3 regions of the Exiguobacterium sp. UBA6309 genome follow, and region 3 is predicted to be linked to each of the others. Evidence: riboswitches for the same ligand, from Rfam matches in the RefSeq annotation. Region 3 holds a riboswitch; each other region holds the start of a gene.
What was found. Region 3 has a riboswitch for thiamine pyrophosphate ahead of thiT (energy-coupled thiamine transporter ThiT). Riboswitches for the same ligand answer to the same signal wherever they lie in the genome.
Positions count from the first base shown of each region.

Region 1: it holds a riboswitch for thiamine pyrophosphate, as region 3 does, so the genes downstream of both, thiD (bifunctional hydroxymethylpyrimidine kinase/phosphomethylpyrimidine kinase) here and thiT (energy-coupled thiamine transporter ThiT) in region 3, are expected to answer to the same signal.
Region 2: it holds a riboswitch for thiamine pyrophosphate, as region 3 does, so the genes downstream of both, B3M90_RS09730 (ECF transporter S component) here and thiT (energy-coupled thiamine transporter ThiT) in region 3, are expected to answer to the same signal.

Region 1 covers NZ_DJTL01000032.1:77,088-81,311, reverse strand. Annotated here, with positions in the region: gene thiE (thiamine phosphate synthase) at 1-561, opposite strand, end outside; gene thiM (hydroxyethylthiazole kinase) at 551-1,318, opposite strand; gene thiD (bifunctional hydroxymethylpyrimidine kinase/phosphomethylpyrimidine kinase) at 1,299-2,102, opposite strand; TPP riboswitch at 2,218-2,328, opposite strand; gene B3M90_RS11315 (murein hydrolase activator EnvC family protein) at 2,393-3,670, opposite strand; gene B3M90_RS11310 (murein hydrolase activator EnvC family protein) at 3,873-4,224, opposite strand, start outside.
Region 2 covers NZ_DJTL01000027.1:135,523-139,746, reverse strand. Annotated here, with positions in the region: gene B3M90_RS09740 (GNAT family N-acetyltransferase) at 1-364, shown strand, start outside; gene B3M90_RS09735 (50S ribosomal protein L25/general stress protein Ctc) at 656-1,327, shown strand; TPP riboswitch at 1,424-1,523, shown strand; gene B3M90_RS09730 (ECF transporter S component) at 1,624-2,196, shown strand; gene B3M90_RS09725 (ABC transporter ATP-binding protein) at 2,193-3,722, shown strand; gene B3M90_RS09720 (energy-coupling factor transporter transmembrane component T family protein) at 3,694-4,224, shown strand, end outside.
Region 3 covers NZ_DJTL01000017.1:117,918-122,141, forward strand. Annotated here, with positions in the region: gene rsgA (ribosome small subunit-dependent GTPase A) at 1-850, shown strand, start outside; gene rpe (ribulose-phosphate 3-epimerase) at 853-1,509, shown strand; TPP riboswitch at 1,532-1,641, shown strand; gene thiT (energy-coupled thiamine transporter ThiT) at 1,701-2,261, shown strand; gene B3M90_RS04910 (thiamine diphosphokinase) at 2,263-2,865, shown strand; gene B3M90_RS04915 (amino acid permease) at 2,921-4,224, opposite strand, start outside.

The DNA.
Region 1 (4,224 bases), on a different contig from region 3:
TTTAGCAAAAATTTCCGAGATGACCGCATATCCTTCTAATGGGATAGGAAGAGAAGCGACATTCGTTGCCGTAATTCCGCCAATGCCGATTAAAGGTAAGCACACGGCTTCGCGAATCGCTTGAAGCATCGTGTGTGACATCGAGTCGGCGTCTGCTTTCGATGACGTCGCAAATAGAGAACCTACACCTAAATAAGATGCTCCATCTCGTTCTGCTTCAATCGCTTGCGCGACGGTTGCTACCGATACGCCGATCACAGTGTTCGGTAAGAGACGTCGCGCTGCGGTTAGAGGAATATCTTCTTGTCCGATATGCAAACCAGCTCCGACAAGTAACGCAATATCAATTCGGTCATTGATAATCAAAGGAACATCATGACGATCCGTCAGTCTCTTTAACCGGACTGCCTGTTCGAAGAATTCCTTTCCCTGCGCTGTTTTTTCCCGTAATTGTATAATCGTTGCACCACCTAAAATCGCTTCTTCAACCACCGTTTCGATTGCAACTCCCGGATGATATCGACGATCTGTCACCGCATAAATGGAATAATCAATTGACATGTTCTACCACCTCCATCAAATCTTGCTCCGTCATCAGACTGATTGCATTGAACAACTCTCGTTTGAAATTACCTAGACCTTTTTCTGATGCTGCCTGTTCTCCTGCTTTTCCCATGATAAATGTTCCGTGGACTGCTGCCTCAAATGCAGAATATCCTGCACCAAGAAAACTCGCAATCAAAGAAGCTGTCATACACCCCGTACCTGTGACGTCTCCGAGACGCGGCGTACCTACTTGTAGTTCCACTTCGCGCATGCCATCCGTGATGTAGTCGATTGGACCTGTGACGACAATGACGGACTTTTGTTTACGAGCGAATGCACGAATGATTTCTCGATCCATGATCTCATCACTAGCAGCATCGACTCCTTTTGTTCGTCCATTCTCCCCAAGCAATGTCTTGATTTCTGAAGCATTTCCTTTAACGACCGTACATCCGAGTCTACTCAATTCTTTTGAAAAGGACGTACGCAATGATGTGGCTCCCGCTCCAACTGGATCAAGGATGATCGGAACGTTCAAGCGTCTCGCTTCGCTTGCGGCGAGTCGTTGAGCTGCTTGCATGTCTGCATCAATTGTTCCAATGTTCAAGACAAGAGCTTGCGCGCGTCGAACCATCTCTTCCACTTCGCGAATATCCTCCGCCATGACTGGAGATGCGCCAACGGCAAGTGTGACATTGGCGCAATCATTGATCGTGACTGTGTTCGTCAAATGATGAATGAGTGGTTTGTGTTTAAGAATGGTCGTAAACATGTGAATCCCTCCAAAGTGAATGAAAATGATGTGTCGGTCCAATCCCTTGTCCGAGAGCAAATCCATGACGAATCGCCTCTGTAACATACTTCTTGGCCTGACGTACACTGTCCGTTAAAGCTTCTCCAAGTGCCATCCGTGCCGCAATCGCTGCAGATAAGGTACAGCCTGTTCCGTGAGTATGTTGATTATCTAACCGATCTGATGTGAAACGGTATTCTTCTTGCCCGTCCCATAATAAATCCGTGGCAGCTCCCGGTAGATGTCCACCTTTTAGCAAGACAGCTCCAGTCTCCATAGCCAACTGATGCATCGCCAGTCGCATCTCCTCTAAATTAGTAACTGATTGCCCTGTTAAGCGCTCTGCTTCCGGTAAATTTGGTGTGACGAGTGTCGCAAGTGGCAGTAACTCCGCGATTAGTGCTTCCTCTGCCTCCGTCCGCAATAGGGCATGCCCGCCTTTTGCGACCATGACAGGGTCTAGTATGATTGGAACTGTCTGTTTGCGAAGATGTGTTGCAATGACGTGAATCGTTTGTGCATTCGAGACCATACCGATTTTGATAGCATCCACACGAATATCTGAAAAGATTGAAGCTAATTGGGCATCAACGATTTCCGATGATAACTCTTCTACTGCTTGAACGCCCAGTGTATTTTGAGCCGTTACCGCTGTCAAAACACTCATCCCATAAACGCCCAATGCCGAAAATGTCTTTAAATCTGCCTGAATTCCAGCTCCACCACCGGAGTCAGATCCCGCAATCGTCAATACATGTTTCATATTTTTCTCACCTTTCCATCGAGCAATGTAAGGGAGTTGTTACCGACAAAAAAAGCGTCGACCGCTGTAAAAAAGCAGTCGACGCTATACGAAATCGTTATCCAACCACTTCGGTATCCGTTCGGCTCAACTTTCCTACGCTGGTATTATCCAGTTCAGGTAATAGGGTCGAAAACAGATTGGTTTTCCTCTCAGCCGGATTCCTCCAGCTCCCCTAGTTGCTCAAGTATTCATTTCGCCTTAACTGTAGCATAGCGGCAAGAAAAAAACGAGCCGAAGCTCGTTTTGAATTATAGATATGCTAATGGATTAACTGCATTCAGAGGAGAAGAGGCACTGTACTGATAGCCTCCGACATGTAGTTCGAAATGCAAGTGTGGTCCTGTTGAATTCCCAGTACTACCAAGTGTTCCAACTTGCTGACCTTGAGAAACTGTTTGTCCTGCATGAACAGATAACGAACTCATATGAGCGTAGACTGTCGTATAGACTTTCCCGTCAAGGAAGTGAGAAATCATGACGTGATTTCCATAAGGCCCACCACCTGAAGCTGTAATGACCGTTCCAGCTGCTGCTGCGACGATTGGTGAGCCGACCGAACCACTGAAATCGACACCATTATGGAACGTATAGCCGTTCGCACCGCTTGCTGGTCCAAACCCTTGTGATACGCCACCAGAAGATGGACGAACGAATTTCCCACCGCTCGAAACAACGGGTGAAGCAACTGAAGTAGGTGATTCTGAACTCTTACCTGCTTGTTTTGCTGCTTGAGCATTCGCTTTAGCGGCTTTTTCAGCTGCTGCTTTCTCGGCTGCTGCTCTTTCAGCCGCCACTTTAGCTGCTGCCTTCGCTGCCGCAATCGCACGTTCTTGAGCTTCAAGTGTCGCTTGTAGTTCTTTCGCGTCTAGAAGTTCTGTCGTAAACTTCGTCTTACCTTTTCTTAATTTTTTAAGCGTAGCACTGCGTTCTTTCATTTGAACTTTCAACGCTTTTTTTTGTTCGATTAATGTTTTCTTCTCTTCAACCTGCTCCGCCTTTTTTTCAACGAGCGCTTGTTTTGCTTCCGCTAGCTTTTGTTGGGTTGCGATGTAATCCGAAATCATTTTATCATCTTGCTCCGCGATTTTTTTCCCTGCCATGACACGACTAAATAAATCGCCTAAATCCTTCGATCCAAAAATGACTTCTTCCCATTTGATTGAGTTTCCATCGTTTTCTTGGAAGACACGTAGACGATCACCGAGTAGTTCTTCTTGTTTTTTCAACATCTCTTCGTAGCGAACGATGTCTGCTTTTAATTCATCGATTCGCAAATTCAATTTCTCGATTTGTTTATTTTTTTCGGAAATCTGAAAAATCTTTTCGTTGATCGCTGCATCGATTCGATTGATTTGACGTTGTTCTTTCGAAATTTTCGACTCTTGTTTTTTAATTGCTTTTTCTAATTTACGTTGTTCTGCGGCATTTTCAGCCTTTTTTTCTTTGATCGTTGCTGCCGCAATTGGTTGTGTTCCTGTTATAAGTAATGCTCCTAAAACAATGGTAGAAATTAGTTTTTTTAGCATATATCGTTTTCCTCACTTATGTTTTTCATATTTTATTATAGTATTCAAGTTTCTCTCATATCTGAAATAGATTATAGCACCCTAATCGTTTCAAAAAAATTTCATTTACATTTCAAATGAAAACGTTTTTTGTAATATAATCATTTATTTTTTGAAAATCGCAAAAAAAAGAACCGCTGCATAAGCAACGATTCTTTACTGTTTAAAACATCGTCATTGGGTTCACTGAGCTAGCTGGACCAGTTGCACTATAGCTGTATCCACCGACGTGGATTTCAAAGTGTAAGTGTGGACCAGTTGAATTCCCAGTGCTTCCACGTAAACCGATTTGTTCACCTTGACTGACGCGTTGACCTGCGTGAGCATTGAGTGCGCTCATATGAGCATACAATGTTGTGTACGTTTTACCGTTTAATTGGTGGGCAATCATGATGTGGTTTCCGTAAGGACCACCACCTGATGCTGTAATGACTGTTCCTGTTGCAGCTGCAACGATTGGAGTTCCAACCGGACCACCAAAGTCGATCCCGTTATGGAACGTATAACCGTTTTCT
Region 2 (4,224 bases), on a different contig from region 3:
GTTGCTTGCCTGTCAGGCAGCGCTTGATGCCCTCGATCTTAATCAAGCAGCAATCAAGATGACCTATCTCGAACAAGCCGTCCGCGCAACTGGATTCCAACTCCTCGCACAACAAGAAGCACAAGCGCCGGGAATACTGACGATCGTTCATCCGTCCGCAACTGATTTAGGCGACGCTCTGCGCATTCAGGGGTATCACGTCCAGTACGAAAGCGACTATCTCGTTTACAATCAGTGGCTGCAAATTTCGACGATGGGACAGACGACGATGCGGCAAATTGAGCGTCTCGTTCGTGTTTTAGTTCGTGAAAATCAACGAATCATCATAAAGAATGAAAAAAACGAAAGACCTCTCAACCCCTGATTTCAAGCGGTTTGGAGGTCTTTCGACTTCAAAAAGATAAAAAAAGAGGTTTATGGATTTAAAACACAGGGGTATAAACTCATTAGCACCGCATCAAACCGGTGACTTACTCACACATGTTTCTCAATATCAGCGTAATGACCTGGGAGAGAAATGCAAAGTCACGAAAGCGTCAGATTCATGAGAGTCTGAAACCGATTGTCTTAGCATGATTCATATTGTTCAGGATTCGTCCTGCTCCTACATTCATTACCTTTTGAGGGCTATACCAAATTCAAGGGGGAAATGAACATGTCAGTTAATTTAACAGCCGAAAAACGCGAGGTACGTCCACGCTCACTCCGTAAACAATTGCGTCATGAAGGAAAAGCTCTTGGCGTCGTGTATGGTTACAAAGTGGAAAGTACACCAATCGCATTTGAAGAAAAAGAATTGCTTAAAATCGTCCGAGAAAACGGTGAAAACGTCTTGATTTCACTCAAACTCGACGGTAAAAATATTAACGTCTTGATCAATCGCCGTGATATGGATGTCTTCACACCAACAGTCGATCACGTTGAATTCATCGCCGTGAAAATGGATGAAGAAACAGAAGTCGAAGCAGACGTTGTACTTGTTGGCGAAGCAGCCGGTGCAAAAGTTGGTGGTTTCCTATCACAAACACTCTTTAAAGTAACAGTCGCCGCTACACCAGATAAATTACCAGAGAACGTCGAAGTCGACGTCACGAACCTCGAAATCGGCGATTCGATTTCTGTAGCCGATCTTCCAGAACAAAAAGATTTCCGCATCGTTACAGAAGGCGATATTCAAGTCGCAGCTGTCGTCGAATCGACACTCGAGCAGGATCTTGAAGAAATCGAAGAAGCAGAGGCACAAGCAGAAGCTGGCGAAGACAACGAAGCGGAAGCAACAGAAACGTCTTCAGAAGAAACAGCTGAAGAGAACGAAGACAATAAATAAGTCGTTTAACGATACGCCCTTTGCGGCGTATCGTTTTTTTTGTGTCTTGACAACAGACGCTGGATTGCCTAAAGTGAACAGCGTATCACCTATTACCATATCCACTAGGGGAGCCCAATTGGCTGAGACGATTCACTTCGGACCCTTCGAACCTGATCTAGTTCATACTAGCGTAGGAAAGTGGAGCGATCACATCCAATGACTCCTGCTGCGCGCAGTTTTTCTGAGGACCGCTCTCTTTTTTACGGAGGGCGGTCTTTTTTGGCGTCTCCCCCATTCAAAGGAGGACGTATCTAATGCAACACTGGAAGATGAAAGAAATCATGGTCATGATGATGCTCGCCGTCGCTTGCGGCGTCATCTATCTTGGTTGGTCAACACTCTGGTTACCGATCTCAGCGATCTTCGGTCCTGTCGGTGCCAACTGGATGTTTGGCATCTGGATCATTGCGAGTCCGCTCGTCGCAGCAATCATTCAAAAGCCAGGTGCCGCTTTAATTGCGGAAGTCGTCGCGGCAGCCGTCGAACTGTTCACAGGTAGTCATTTTGGTTTATCCGCTCTTCTGATCGGAGTCTGCCAAGGACTTGGTGCGGAACTCGTCTTCGCGATGACGCGTTACCGTCGTTATGACACATGGACCTTGATGTTATCGGGTGTCGGAGCCGCGATTGGTAGCATCGTTTATAGTCTAATCGCGAACGGATTCGGTTACTACACAACGACGACGTTGCTTGCGACAACTGGCTTACAATTGATCAGCGGCGCATTACTCGGTGGCTTGCTTGCAGCCATTCTCGTCCGTCGCCTTGTTGCGACCGGTGTCTTGAACGGGTTTGCGGCAGGACGAGCGAAACGGAACGTCGCATGATTACTGTCGACGACCTCAGCATCCGCTATCCGGGTCAGATAAAATCGGTGCTCGATCATGTATCGCTGACGATCGAGTACGGGACGACCCTTTTGCTTGGTCGCAGTGGGAGTGGCAAGACGACATTACTTCATGCCCTTGCCGGACTGACACCGGAAACGATTGAAGTCGAACAGACTGGAACTGTTACCCGCTCTGGTTCGGTCGGAGTGCTGTTCCAAAATCCAGAAGAACAGTTTTGTATGGAGACGATCGGACGGGAAATCGCTTTTAGTTTAGAAAATCGCTCGATTCCACGCGTGGAGATGGATGAACGAATTGAACGCTTACTCGCACTCGTCGGTCTCCCTCTCCCCTTCTCGACACCGATCGCGAGTCTATCCGGAGGAATGAAACAGCGTCTCGCGCTCGCAGCGGTCCTAGCACTTGAGCCGACGATCTTATTACTCGATGAACCAACGGCTCAGATTGATCCAATCGGACAACATGAGCTGATGGCGTTGATTTTTCGGATTCAAAAAGAACACGATTTAACAATCGTCTTGATCGAACACCAACTTGATGTCTGTTTGCCGTACGTCGACCAAGTCGTCTTACTTGAGGACGGATCGATTACTGCGACGGCGGATCCACGGGATCTGTTCCCGCAGGATTACAAAGAGCTTCAAACGAAAGGTATTGCCGTTCCCTCTTTGTATCCGTATACGTTAGAGACGTTACCCATAGATGGACCGCAAGCGGCGCGACTTCAGGTGCCTTCCGCTGTCGCTACAGCTGGGCGCTCTTTGTTACACGTCGCTGCATTATCGACGAAAGCACCATATCCGTTGACCGATGCGACATTTTCCATGCAGACAGGAGAATGGGTGATGCTGCTTGGGGCAAATGGATCCGGGAAAAGTACATTGCTTGCGACACTCGGGCGGTTGCTTCCCAATCGTGGAACGTATCAGCTCCAGGGGCGTCCGGTTCATCGTTACTCCCGGCGTCGCTTTTATGAGCACGTTGGCTATGTCTTTCAACAACCGGATCTGCAGTTTCTTAAGCTGACGGTCGAAGCGGAAATCGACTGGAGTCACCGGGCAGCGACGAATGTTAAGCGCGCGGCGTTGCTTGAACGGCTGGAACTGACATCTGTCAAACAGCAGTCACCACTTGCTCTTAGTACGGGGCAACAACGACGGCTCAGCGTCGCAACGATGCTCGGACAAACGAAAGACTTGTTGTTGCTCGATGAACCGACCTTCGGACAAGATGGATTGACGACACGACGCTTAATGGAACAGTTACAGATGGAACAACAGAACGGTACGACACTCGTCATGGCGACGCATGATATGGAGCTCGTCGCCCGGTATGCGGATCGTGTCCTCGTCATGGAGCAAGGACGGATTGCTTTTGACGGTCGCCCAAGCGAGTTATTCGCTGACGTTCCATTACTCGAGCGCTGTCAGCTACAACGTCCACTTTCGTACCAATTCCAGGAGGTGAAACGTGATGCAAACGAACGTGTCCCCGTTCGCTGAACTCAATCCCGTCATTAAGGGAAGCGGATTGTTTTTGATCATGTTTGCCTTGATTGCAACGAATGACTGGGTCAAAACGTTAGTATTCCTGAGTTTTGCTATCGCACTGCTACTCCTCTCCGGATGGGGTCCTTTTGATTTCTTGAAGCGACTTGCGCCGTATAGTCTATTATTCTTATTGACGTTCTGGATGATGGCGGCTTTCGGCAAAGGAACGAATACTCTTTGGTCGTTCGGTTGGTTTCATGTCACGTCGGAAAGCGTCGCGCACGGCTGGTTACTTGCCTTGCGGATGGCCACGTTCGTCTGCCTGAGCCTCGCTTTCGTCACGACGACCGATGCGACCCGTTTCGTAATGAGCTTGATCCATCAGGCGAAGTTATCGCCCCGCTTTGCTTACGGATTCCTTGCCGGGATTCGCTTTCTGCCGCAACTGGTCGAAGAAGTCCGCGTTTTGCGGCAAGTCCGGATGATTCGCAATGTGCACAGTCGCTTTCCTGGT
Region 3 (4,224 bases):
TGGCTTTTATGATGTCATGACACCAGAAGGAGAGGTCCGTTCACGGGCAAGAGGGAATTTCCGAAAACGCGGCATCAGTCCAGTCGTTGGAGACGAAGTCGTTCTTCATATCGAAAGTGAGACCGGGTATATTCTCGAAGTGAAGGAGCGGGACAACTTTTTAGTACGCCCGCCTGTCGCGAATATCGATCAAGCGTTGCTTGTCGTCTCGGCTGCAGAACCTGATTTTTCAGCGCACTTGCTCGATCGTTTCCTCGTCTTGATCGAAGCGAAGGAAATCCAACCCGTCATCCTGTTAACGAAGATGGACTTGCTTGATGATGTCAAAGGTCCTGCAGTTAGAAAGGCAATTGCCGCTTACCGGAAGATTGGATATACGGTCATCGAGACATCCAGTGAGACGTTGTCGGGTGTTGAGCAAGTCCGTCCGTTACTGGCCGGGAAAACGAGTGTTCTTGCCGGACAATCTGGAGTTGGGAAAAGTTCGCTCTTGAACGCACTTGAACCAACACTCGACTTAGAGACGAGTGCGATTTCGAAATCACTCGGACGTGGGCGGCATACGACACGACACGTCACGTTGATGCCACTTGCCGAAGGCTTGATTGCTGATACACCAGGTTTCTCGAACCTTGATTTTCCATATGATATGGAAATCGAGGATGTACGGTGGAGTTTTCCTGAATTCGTGGCTGTACAGGACGAATGTAAGTATCGAGGATGTTTGCACTTGAATGAACCCGGATGTGCTGTCAAGGAAGCCGTCGAAGCACAAGAAATCATGTCCTCTCGTTATGAGAACTATGGTATGTTTATAGACGAAATCAAGAATCGAGCCCGGAGGTATTGAAGATGATTAAAATTGCACCATCTATCTTATCAGCAGATTTTGCGAATCTTGAGCGTGATGTCAAAGCAGTCGAGGCAGCAGGCGCGGACTATATCCATTTCGATGTCATGGATGGTCAGTTCGTACCGAATATCTCGTTTGGACTACCTGTGCTCAGCAGTTTACGTCAAAAGACGGATATGGTCCTTGATGTCCATTTAATGATTGACCAGCCAGAACGTTTCGTTGAAGATTTCGTTAAGGCAGGGGCAGATATCGTGACGTTCCACGTCGAAGCGACGAACCACGTCCACCGTGTTTTACAACAAATCAAGCTATCCGGTGCAAAAGCAGGGGTCGTCTTGAATCCTCACACGCCATTATCGACGATTGAACACGTCCTTGAGGATGTCGATATGGTCTTATTGATGACGGTCAATCCGGGCTTTGGTGGACAAGCCTTCATCGAGAATGTCATGCCAAAACTCGCATCACTTGCACAAATGAAAGCAGATCGTGATCTGACATTTGAAATCGAGATTGATGGTGGCGTCAACCCGGAAACAGCAAAACTTTGCATCGAAAACGGCGCGAACGTTCTTGTCGCGGGATCAGCAATCTACAATGCACCAGATTATGCGGAAGCGATCACTAGCATTCGTCAAGGGGCTGCCGTATAATAAGAACGAGAAAACGAAATATGATGACCGCAAGGGGTGTCGCTTGAAAAGCGGCTGAGAGGAGTCTTTTAGACTTTAACCCTTCGAACCTGTTCCGTTCAAACGGACGTAGGGATGTGGCGCACGCAGGCAGTACGGCGTTCGTCGTATTGCCTTTTTGCGTCCTCTCGTACAATGAAGGAGGAAATAGCATGAAACGGTTACAAATGATGATGGAAATTGCCATCTTCGCAAGTCTCGGGGTCGTCTTTGATTTACTGATTCCATTTAAAATGCCACAAGGCGGTTCAATCAGCTTAGCGATGTTACCGATCTTTGTCATGGCATTTCGCCACGGTGTCATCGGAGGTGTCGTCACAGGAGCGCTTGTTGGTACGATCCAACTGATGTTCGCCCCACAAGTCTTGACGATCGTCCAACCATTACTCGATTACACGATTGCATACGGTGTCGTCGGACTGAGCGGTCTGTTCGCCCGTCAGGTTAGACAAACTGCACGTAACGGACAAAAGAAACGTTTGATGGCGTTCGTTCTCCTTGCAACACTATTAGGCGCAGGACTCCGTTATATCTGTCATGTCATCAGCGGAATCGTGTTCTTCGCGAAATATGCAGAAGGTCCAGTCGTGCCATATTCATTAGTTTATAACGCGACATACATGGTACCATCTTATGTTTTATGCGGTGTCGTCGCGGGTCTCCTCTTTACAACTGCGCCACGTTTACTACGTTATTCAGCACGAGGCGTCTGAGATGCGGGCGATTCTCGTGTGCGCCGGTCCTCAAGAAGAAGTGCCTGATTTGCGGATGCTTTGTCAGTCTAGTGATTTCATCATTGGTGTCGATGGTGGTGTTCAGACTATTGAATTGTTTGGGCTGACATGCGACATGACGATCGGTGATTTTGATTCGCTTGGTTACGTACCTGAAGGAGCAATCGTTCATCCGGCTGAGAAAGATGAGACGGATCTCGAACTCGCCCTTCGTACAGTATCAGAGATGAAACGATTTGATGATACTATCATCGTCGGAGCAACAGGTGGACGACTCGACATGACCGTTCAAAATGTGTATTTATTGAAGCAATACCCTGAAGCGCGACTCGTCACGAAACGGGAAGAGGTGCGATATTTGGCAGTAGGATCGTATGCAGTCGAAGCCGAAATCTATCATTATCTTTCTTTCATTCCACTTGTGCCGTCAATCTTGAGTTTAGCTGGAGTCAAATATCCACTTGATATGCATCCTGTTCCGGTCGGAGGTTCCTTGACCGTCAGTAATGAATGGAGTACGTCAGAAGCGACAGTAGAGCTCCATCAAGGAGAACTATTGATGATGCGAACACTTAAGGAATAGAACAAGCATATGAAAAAAGGCCGTGGATGATACCGCGGCCTCTTTTCATATGGCATTATTCTTCGAGTTGGGAAGGGGCGACTCGAATGTCACTTTGAGCCGATAGGTGTTTTCCTTTAACGAACAGATGATAGCTTCCCCACATGACGAGGAAAAATGGAACACCGATGTATAAAGCAATTCGTTGATCCGCTTGAAACGCAAGACTGAAAAGGACAACGACATTAAGTGTCAACGATATCAACGGTAATGCTGGATAGAATGGCGTCTTGAACTTTAGTTCGGATAGATCATGTCCGTTTCGGATGAACTGACGGCGGAACGCAAGTTGCGAAGCGGAAATTGAAATCCAACCGACTTGAGCACCGAGTCCAGCTAAAGACAAGAGCCAGATAAAGACGGTATCCTCTGCGAAAAAAGCTGTCAGAAGAGATAACATCGCAAACATCATCGTAAAGAGTAAAGCGCGCATCGGCACACCACGGGCATTAACATAAGATAATTTCTTTGAAATCATCCCTTCTTGTGCCATTGCCCATAACATTCGGGTCGCGGCATACAATCCCGAGTTCCCGACGGATAATAGTGCTGTCAAGACGACGATGTTCATCAAGTCAGCGGCATACGGGATGCCGATCGCATCAAAGACCATGATGAATGGACTACTGACTCCGCCAGCCGTCTCATACGGAATCAATGCACCGACGATCGTGATCGATAAGACAAAGAAAATGAACGTGCGCCAAACTGTATTCCGGATAGCTTTTGGAATCGATTTTTCAGGCTTATCGGACTCCCCAGCCGCGACACCGATCAATTCGGTCCCCTGAAAAGCAAAGTTGACAGCAATCATCGTCGTCAAGACACCGAGAATTCCGTTCGGAAACCAACCGCTTGCCGTGAAGTTTGCAAACAATGAGGATGGACGATCTGCTTCCATCGGTAACCAGCCAAACCAAGCTGCGCCACCAAGAATGATGAAGAAAAGAATGGCGAGTACCTTTAAACTTGAGAACCAGAATTCCGCTTCCCCGAACGCTTTGGCGGAGACGGCGTTTAAACCGAATAACAAGACCGTAAAGACGGTACACCAGACAACGACCGGCACATTCGGAAACCAACGGTCCATCAAACTACCTGCAGCTGTGATTTCAAGTGCGACCGTCACAGCCCAGCCGAGCCAGTAAATCCAACCGACGGCAAAGCCGACCCCTGGTCCGATAAAGCGGGTCGTATAGGTCTGAAATGACCCCGAGACCGGCAGATAGACCGCTAATTCTCCAAGACATAACATCGTCAGATACATGATGGTCCCACCCACGATGTAACTGAGGACCGCCCCGAGAGGTCCTGCTTGTG